DNA from 2 places in the Saccharothrix sp. 6-C genome. Region 1 is predicted to be linked to the other one. Evidence: predicted binding sites of a transcription regulator. Region 1 holds the regulator's gene; the other holds the start of a gene.

Region 1 (3,405 bases):
GGCGTCACCTCCGACGCCTCGGCCGACGAGATCAAGAAGGCGTACCGGAAGTTGGCGCGGGAACTGCACCCCGACGCCAACCCCGGTGACGCCAAGGCCGAGGCGCGGTTCAAGGCGGTGTCCGAGGCGTACGGCGTGCTGTCGGACACCGCGAAGCGCAAGCAGTACGACGAGGCCCGCCGCCTCTTCTCCGGAGGCGGCGGCTTCCCCGGCGGGTTCGGCACGGGCGGCGGCGGGTTCGACGTCGGCGACCTGTTCGGCCGCCAGGGCGCCCAGCAGCCCGGCGGCATGGGCGGGCTCGGCGACCTGCTCGGCGGCCTGTTCAACCGCCGGGGCGGCCCGGGCGCCTCCGCCACCAGGCCACGCCGCGGCGACGACGTCGAGACCGACGTCCGCATCGACTTCACCGAGGCCGTCAAGGGCGCGACCGTGCCCATGCGGCTGTCCAGCCCGGCGACCTGCGGCACGTGCGCGGGCTCCGGCGCGCGTCCCGGCACGTCGCCGCGGACGTGCACGAACTGCGGCGGCGCCGGGCTGGTCACCCGCAGCCAGGGCGCGTTCGCGTTCTCCGAGCCGTGCGCCGACTGCCGGGGCACCGGGCGGATCGTGGACGACCCGTGCCCGGAGTGCGCGGGCGACGGCGTGAGCACCAAGACCCGGACCCTGACCATCCGGATCCCGTCGGGCGTCGACGACGGCCAGCGGATCAGGCTGGCCGGGCAGGGCGAGCCGGGCCGCAACAACGGGCCCGCCGGCGACCTGTTCGTGCTGGTCCACGTCAACCCGCACCCCGTCTTCGGCCGGTCGGGCAACGACCTGACCGTGACCGTGCCGGTGACCTTCCCCGAGCTGGCGCTGGGCACGACGTTGACCGTGCCGACGCTCGAGGGCAAGGTGACGTTGAAGGTCCCCGCGGGCACGGCCAGCGGCCGGGTGCTGCGGGCCAAGGGCAAGGGCATCGCCAAGCGCGACGGCCAGGTCGGCGACCTGCTCATCACGCTGAACGTCGCGGTGCCGAACAACATGGACGCCGCTGCCAGGGAGGCGTTGGAGAACTACGCGTCGGCGACGGCGAAGCACGACCCGCGCGCGGAGCTCAACGCCCTGTTGGAGAAGAGGTCGGTGTGAGCTTCCCGTTCCCGCCCGGCACCGACGAGGACACCCCGTTCTTCGTCATCTCCGTGGCGGCCCAGCTGTCGGGCCTGCACGCGCAGACCCTGCGCGCCTACGACCGGCTGGGCCTGGTGTCGCCGGGCCGCACGTCCGGCGGCGGGCGCCGGTACTCGATGCGCGACATCGTGCTGCTGCGGGAGGTGCAACGCCTCTCGCAGGAGGAAGGCGTGAACCTCGCGGGCGTCAAGCGGATCATCGAGCTGGAGAACGAGGTCGGGGCGCTGCGCGCCAAGGTCCAGGAGCTGACCGAGCAGGTGGCCTCCGCCATGGCCGCCGCCGAGCACGCCGCCGCGTCGGTGCACGCGTCGTACCGCCGCGACCTGGTGCCGGTGCGGCACGAGACGGCCCTGGTCGTCTGGAAGCCGAACTCGAAGCGCTGACCACGCGCCGCGTCGCCCGATGGGGTGATCATCGGGGGAAAATGTACGGAAACACTGTTCCCGTACCTCGGTTAAGCATGAGGAACCCCGCGACGCCAACCCCCACCCCGCCGCCCCGGATCGCGCCTCCGACCGCCACAACCACCGCGAACGCCGAACCCGGGCCAGACTGGACCCCGTGGACTACGTCTTCGTGCACGGCACCACCCAGTCACCCGCGGCCTGGCGCCCGGTGGAGGACCTGCTCCGCCAACGCGGCCACCGCACCGTGGCCGTGGACCTGCCGACCGACCGGCCGGAGCTGCGTGCCGTCGACTACGCCGCGATCGCCCGCGCCCAGGCGGGCGACGCGCTGGCCCCGATCCTGGTGGGCCACTCCGGCGCCGGCCTGCTGATGCCCGCCATCGCCCGAGCCCTCGGCGCGTCGCACCTGGCCTGGATCGCCGCGGTGGTCCCCGGCCCCGTGTCCCTGGCCGACGAGCTGGCCGTCGACACGGGCGAGATGTTCAACCCGGAGTGGCGCTCCCTCACCGAACCGCCCACCGCGGACCCCGTGGTGGCTTCGTACTTCCTGTTCCACGACTGCGACCTGGCCGGTGTGCGCGCGGGCCTGCGCACCCTGCGCCTGTTCTACCCGGCCGCCACGTACCGCGAGGTGCACGAGGTGCCGGACCTGCCGTCGACCTACGTCCTGCCGCGCGGCGACCGCACGCTGCGGCCGTCGTGGATGCGCCGGGCCGCGCGCGACCGGCTCGGGGTCGAGGCGATCGAGGTCGACGGCGGGCACTGCCCGCAGACCAGCCGGCCCGAGACGCTGGCGGCCGTGCTGGGCGCGGCGCGGCCCGCGCGGCCCTGACGTGCCGTGGGGTCGGTGGTGGGGGACCCCGCGACGAACGTGAAAAACTTTCGCGAAGAGGTCAGTCCAGGGTGAACGGGTCGTACTTGATCCGGTCCAGCGGGGTGCCGGCGACCAGCATCCGGGACACGGTCGCCCGGATCATGGACGGCGAGCCGCACACCAGCACGTCCCGGTCCTCCCACGCCCCGTAGCGCGTGACCACGTCGGCCAGGGTGCCCTGCTCGACGCCGCGCGCGCCCGGGTCCGACTCCAGCACCGGCACGACGGTCAGCCACGGGTTGGTCATGGCGAACCGCTGGAGGTTGTCCAGGTCGTACAGGTCCTCGCGGCTCCGCCCGCCCATGAACAGGTGCACGCGCGGGTTCTCGCCCCACTGCGCCATCTCGTCGATGATCGCGTGCATCGGCGCGACCCCGGTCCCGCCGGCGACCATCAGCACGTCCCGCCCGGACTTGCGGTCGACGCTGAGCCGACCCATCGGCGGGCCGAGCCGCCAGACGTCACCCGGCTGGGTGTGGCCGACGATCGACCGGCTGACCCACCCGCCCTCGACCGAACGGATGTGGAACTCGATGATGCCGTCTTCGCGAGGCGCGTTCGCGGGCGAGTAGTACCGCCACAGCCGCGCGCGCTGCGGCGTCTCGACGCTCACGTACTGCCCGGCGCGGTACCCGACCGGGTGGTCCGGCTGCAGCCGCACGACCGCCAGGTCCCAGCTCACCCGCTGGTGGTCGAGCACGGTGGCGTGCCAGTAGGCCGGGCCGTCGTCGGCCGCCGCGGCCTCCTGCATGGCCCTGGCCATGATCGTGTACGCCTCGGCCCAGGCCATCTCGACCTTCGGCGTCCACGCGGGCCCGGCGAACTTCTTCACCGCCGCGAGCAACGCCGTGCCGACGGACTCGTAGTGCACGTTGAGGACGCCGAACTTGCGGTGGTCGCGGCCGAGCTGGCGCAGGAACGGGATCAGGTCGTCGGGTCTGTCCACCATCTGCA
Region 2 (3,405 bases), 1.3 Mb from region 1:
TCTGGTTCGGCTACGGCACGATCGTCATGCCCGGCGTGACGATCGGCGACGGCGCGATCATCGCGACCGGCTCGGTGGTGACGTCGGACGTGCCGCCGTACACCGTGGTGGGCGGCAACCCCGCGAAGCCGCTGAAGCAGCGGTACTCGGACGAGGACGTGGCTCGGCTGCTGCGCGCCAAGTGGTGGGACTGGCCGATCGAGCTGGTGACCGAGCACGTCCGCACGATCATGTCGGGCACGCCGGCCGAGGTCGAGCGCATCGCGGACGGGCGCCACCACCTCGGTGCGGACCACGGCGCCACCACGTCGCATTGCGAACCCCGGTGAACAACCGATCGGTCCAGCGCCACACCGCCTCACGTCACGGGATCATGGACGTCGGGAGGCTCGCCACGGCCGAGGACTTCAACCGGCACTGCGACCTGACCGGCGGCGTCCACCCGTCGGCGGTCGTGGAACCGGCCCGGCACTACCGGTTCCGGCCGTTGGGCGGGGCGTCGGCGGGTGCGATCGGCGCCGCGTTCACCGCCGCCGAGAAGGGCCGGGACCGGGGGCTTCCGCGAGCAACGTGACGCGGAGGCCGGCCGGCTGCCGCGCACCCGGTTCACCGAGGACGACTCGACCAAGACCGGCCGCTACCGCTGGATCCGGATGCGCCTGGCCATGCGCGAGTACCAGCAGCAGGCCGACCAGGCCGCCGACCGCGCCGCCCCGTACCGCGACCTCACCGCCCGCTACCGGATCCCCGAGGACCTGCACGCCAGGTTCGGCGCCGCACCGGACACCGACCCGGACCTGACCCCGCCCGAGTGACGGACCGTCAGACCTTCCGGCCGACCCCGGCGTACGCGGTGATGTAGGCGTCGTCCGAGTCCGGGCGCCACTCGCTCAACGGCACCACCCCCGGCTCCACGACCTCCAGGCCGGTGAAGAAGGCGGCGACCTCCGCGCCCGTCCGGAGCACCAGCGGGCTGTCCGTGCGGCGGTAGATGGCGTTGACCTGCTCGCCGCTCTCCCGGCCTTCCTGCGACACGCCGTCCCAGCTCGCGTGCGACATGGCCACGAAGCTGCCGGGCGCGAGCGCGTCCCGGTACCGGGCGATCGCCTCGGCCGGCTCGTCCGAGTCCGGCACGAAGTGCAGCACGGCGACCATCAGCAGGCCGATGGGCCGGTCGAAGTCGAGCATCGACCGCACCTCGTCGCTGCCCAGCACCGAGTCCGGATCACGCAGGTCCGCCTGGATCGCGACGGCCAGCGGGTTGTCCGCCAGCAACGCCGTGCTGTGCGCCACGGCCACCGGCTCGACGTCCGCGTACACCACCCGGGCCGCCGGGTTGGTCTGCTGGGCGATCTCGTGCACGTTGCCGACCGTCGGGATGCCCGATCCCAGGTCGAGGAACTGGTCGATGCCCTGGGCCAGCAGGTACCGCACCGCGCGCCGCAGGAACGACCGGTTGGCCCGGGCCGCGCCGGACATGCCGGGGAAGATCTGCTCGACCGACTTCGCCGCTTCCCGGTCGACCGCGAAGTTGTGCGACCCGCCGAGGAAGTAGTCGTACATCCGGGCCGCGCTCGGCCGGTCCAGGTCCACCGAAGACGGAACCCAGCTCGCCTGCTCCATGCGCACATCTCCTCGTCAGCCGACCGCGTGATCGTCGCGGTGTCGCATATCGGGCACAACCCCCGAATGGACGCTCGCTCTGGGCGAACACCTACCGGAAACAATCCCGCGCTCATCTTGGTTGAGCCAGTCAGACTCAACTTTGGAGGGATCATGGGCGAGACGTTGGCGCTCCCGGTGTTGCCGCTGGACGACGTGGTCGTGCTGCCGGGCATGGTCGTGCCGATCCGCCTCAGCGGCTCGGAGGCCACCGCCGAGGCCCGCGCCGCGATCGAGGCCGCGACGGCGACGGGCGGTCAGTCGAAGGTCCTGCTGGTGCCCCGGCTGGACGGCAAGTACGCCAAGGTGGGCACGTTGGCCCTGATAGAGCAGGTCGGCAGGCTTTCCGGCGGCGAACGCGCGGCCGTCGTGCGCGGCACCGAGCGGGTCCGCATCGGCACCGGCACGACCGGTCCGGGCGCGGCGCTGTGGGTCGAGGCGACCGTCGCGGACGAACCACCGGTCGACGACCGCACCCACGAGCTGGCCCGCGAGTACCGGGGGCTGGTCACCACGATCCTCCAGCAGCGCGGCGCGTGGCAGGTGGTCGACTCGGTGCAGCAAGTGGACGACCCGTCCGCCCTGGCCGACCTCGCCGGCTACGCCTCCTACCTCAGCGACGAGCAGAAGGTCTGGCTGCTGGAGACCAGCGACGTCACCGAGCGGCTGGAGAAGCTGCTGGAGTGGGGCCGCGAGTACCTGACCGAGCTCGACGTCGCCGAGACCATCCGCAAGGACGTCAAGGAAGGCGTCGAGAAGCAGCAGCGCGAGTTCCTGCTGCGCCGGCAGCTGGCCGCGATCCGCAAGGAGCTGGCCGAGCTCGACGGCAAGCCCGCCACCGAGGAGCAGGACTACCGGGCCCGCGTCGAGGGCGCGGACCTGCCCGAGCACGTCCGCAAGGCCGCCTTGGCCGAGGTGGACAAGCTCGAACGGACCTCCGAGCAGTCACCGGAGGTCGGCTGGATCCGCACCTGGCTCGACACCGTCCTCGAAATGCCCTGGAACGAGCGCACCGAGGACTCCTACGACATCACGGGCGCGCGTGCCGTCCTCGACGCCGACCACGCGGGCCTGGACGACGTCAAGGAACGCATCACCGAGTACCTGGCGGTCCGCCGCCGCCGCGCCGACCGCGGCCTGGGCGTCGTGGGCGGCCGCCGTTCCGGCGCGGTCCTGGCCCTCGTCGGTCCTCCCGGCGTGGGCAAGACCTCCCTCGGCGAGTCCGTGGCCCGCGCCATGGGCCGCGAGTTCGTCCGGGTGGCGCTCGGCGGCGTCCGCGACGAGGCCGAGATCCGCGGGCACCGGCGCACGTACGTCGGCGCGCTGCCGGGCCGGATCGTCCGCGCCATCTCCGAGGCCGGCTCGATGAACCCGGTCGTGCTGCTGGACGAGATCGACAAGGTGGGCGCGGACTACCGGGGCGACCCCACCGCGGCGTTGCTGGAAGTGCTCGACCCGGCCCAGAACCACACCTTCCGCGACCACTACCTGGAGGTCGAGCTCGACCTCTCCGACGTGGTCTTCCTCGCCACCGCCAACGTGCTGGAGTCCATCCCGGGCCCCCTCCTGGACCGCATGGAACTGGTCCGGCTCGACGGCTACACGGAGGACGAGAAGGTCACCATCGCCCGCGACCACCTCCTGCCCCGCCAGGTCGAACGCGCCGGCCTCACCTCGGAGGACGTGACGATCACCGAGCCGACCTTGCGCAAGCTGGCCGGCGAGTACACCCGTGAAGCGGGC

What was found. Region 1 encodes HspR, which represses chaperone genes until heat shock. Its sites were predicted from a motif close to ANNTTGAGTNNNNNNNACTCAANNT; they were not measured.
Region 2: lon (endopeptidase La) is a predicted target of HspR. The motif match lies at 1,742-1,766, and genes of this name have one in related genera.

The regions. Positions count from the first base shown of each region.
Region 1 is NZ_CP064192.1:8,228,699-8,232,103, reverse strand. It holds gene dnaJ (molecular chaperone DnaJ) at 1-1,128, shown strand, start outside; gene IOD16_RS35850 (heat shock protein transcriptional repressor HspR) at 1,125-1,553, shown strand; gene IOD16_RS35845 (alpha/beta fold hydrolase) at 1,732-2,409, shown strand; gene IOD16_RS35840 (FAD-binding oxidoreductase) at 2,471-3,405, opposite strand, start outside.
Region 2 is NZ_CP064192.1:6,921,370-6,924,774, forward strand. It holds gene IOD16_RS29350 (CatB-related O-acetyltransferase) at 1-329, shown strand, start outside; gene IOD16_RS29355 (hypothetical protein) at 374-574, shown strand; gene IOD16_RS29360 (hypothetical protein) at 507-815, shown strand; gene IOD16_RS29365 (SAM-dependent methyltransferase) at 823-1,623, opposite strand; gene lon (endopeptidase La) at 1,777-3,405, shown strand, end outside.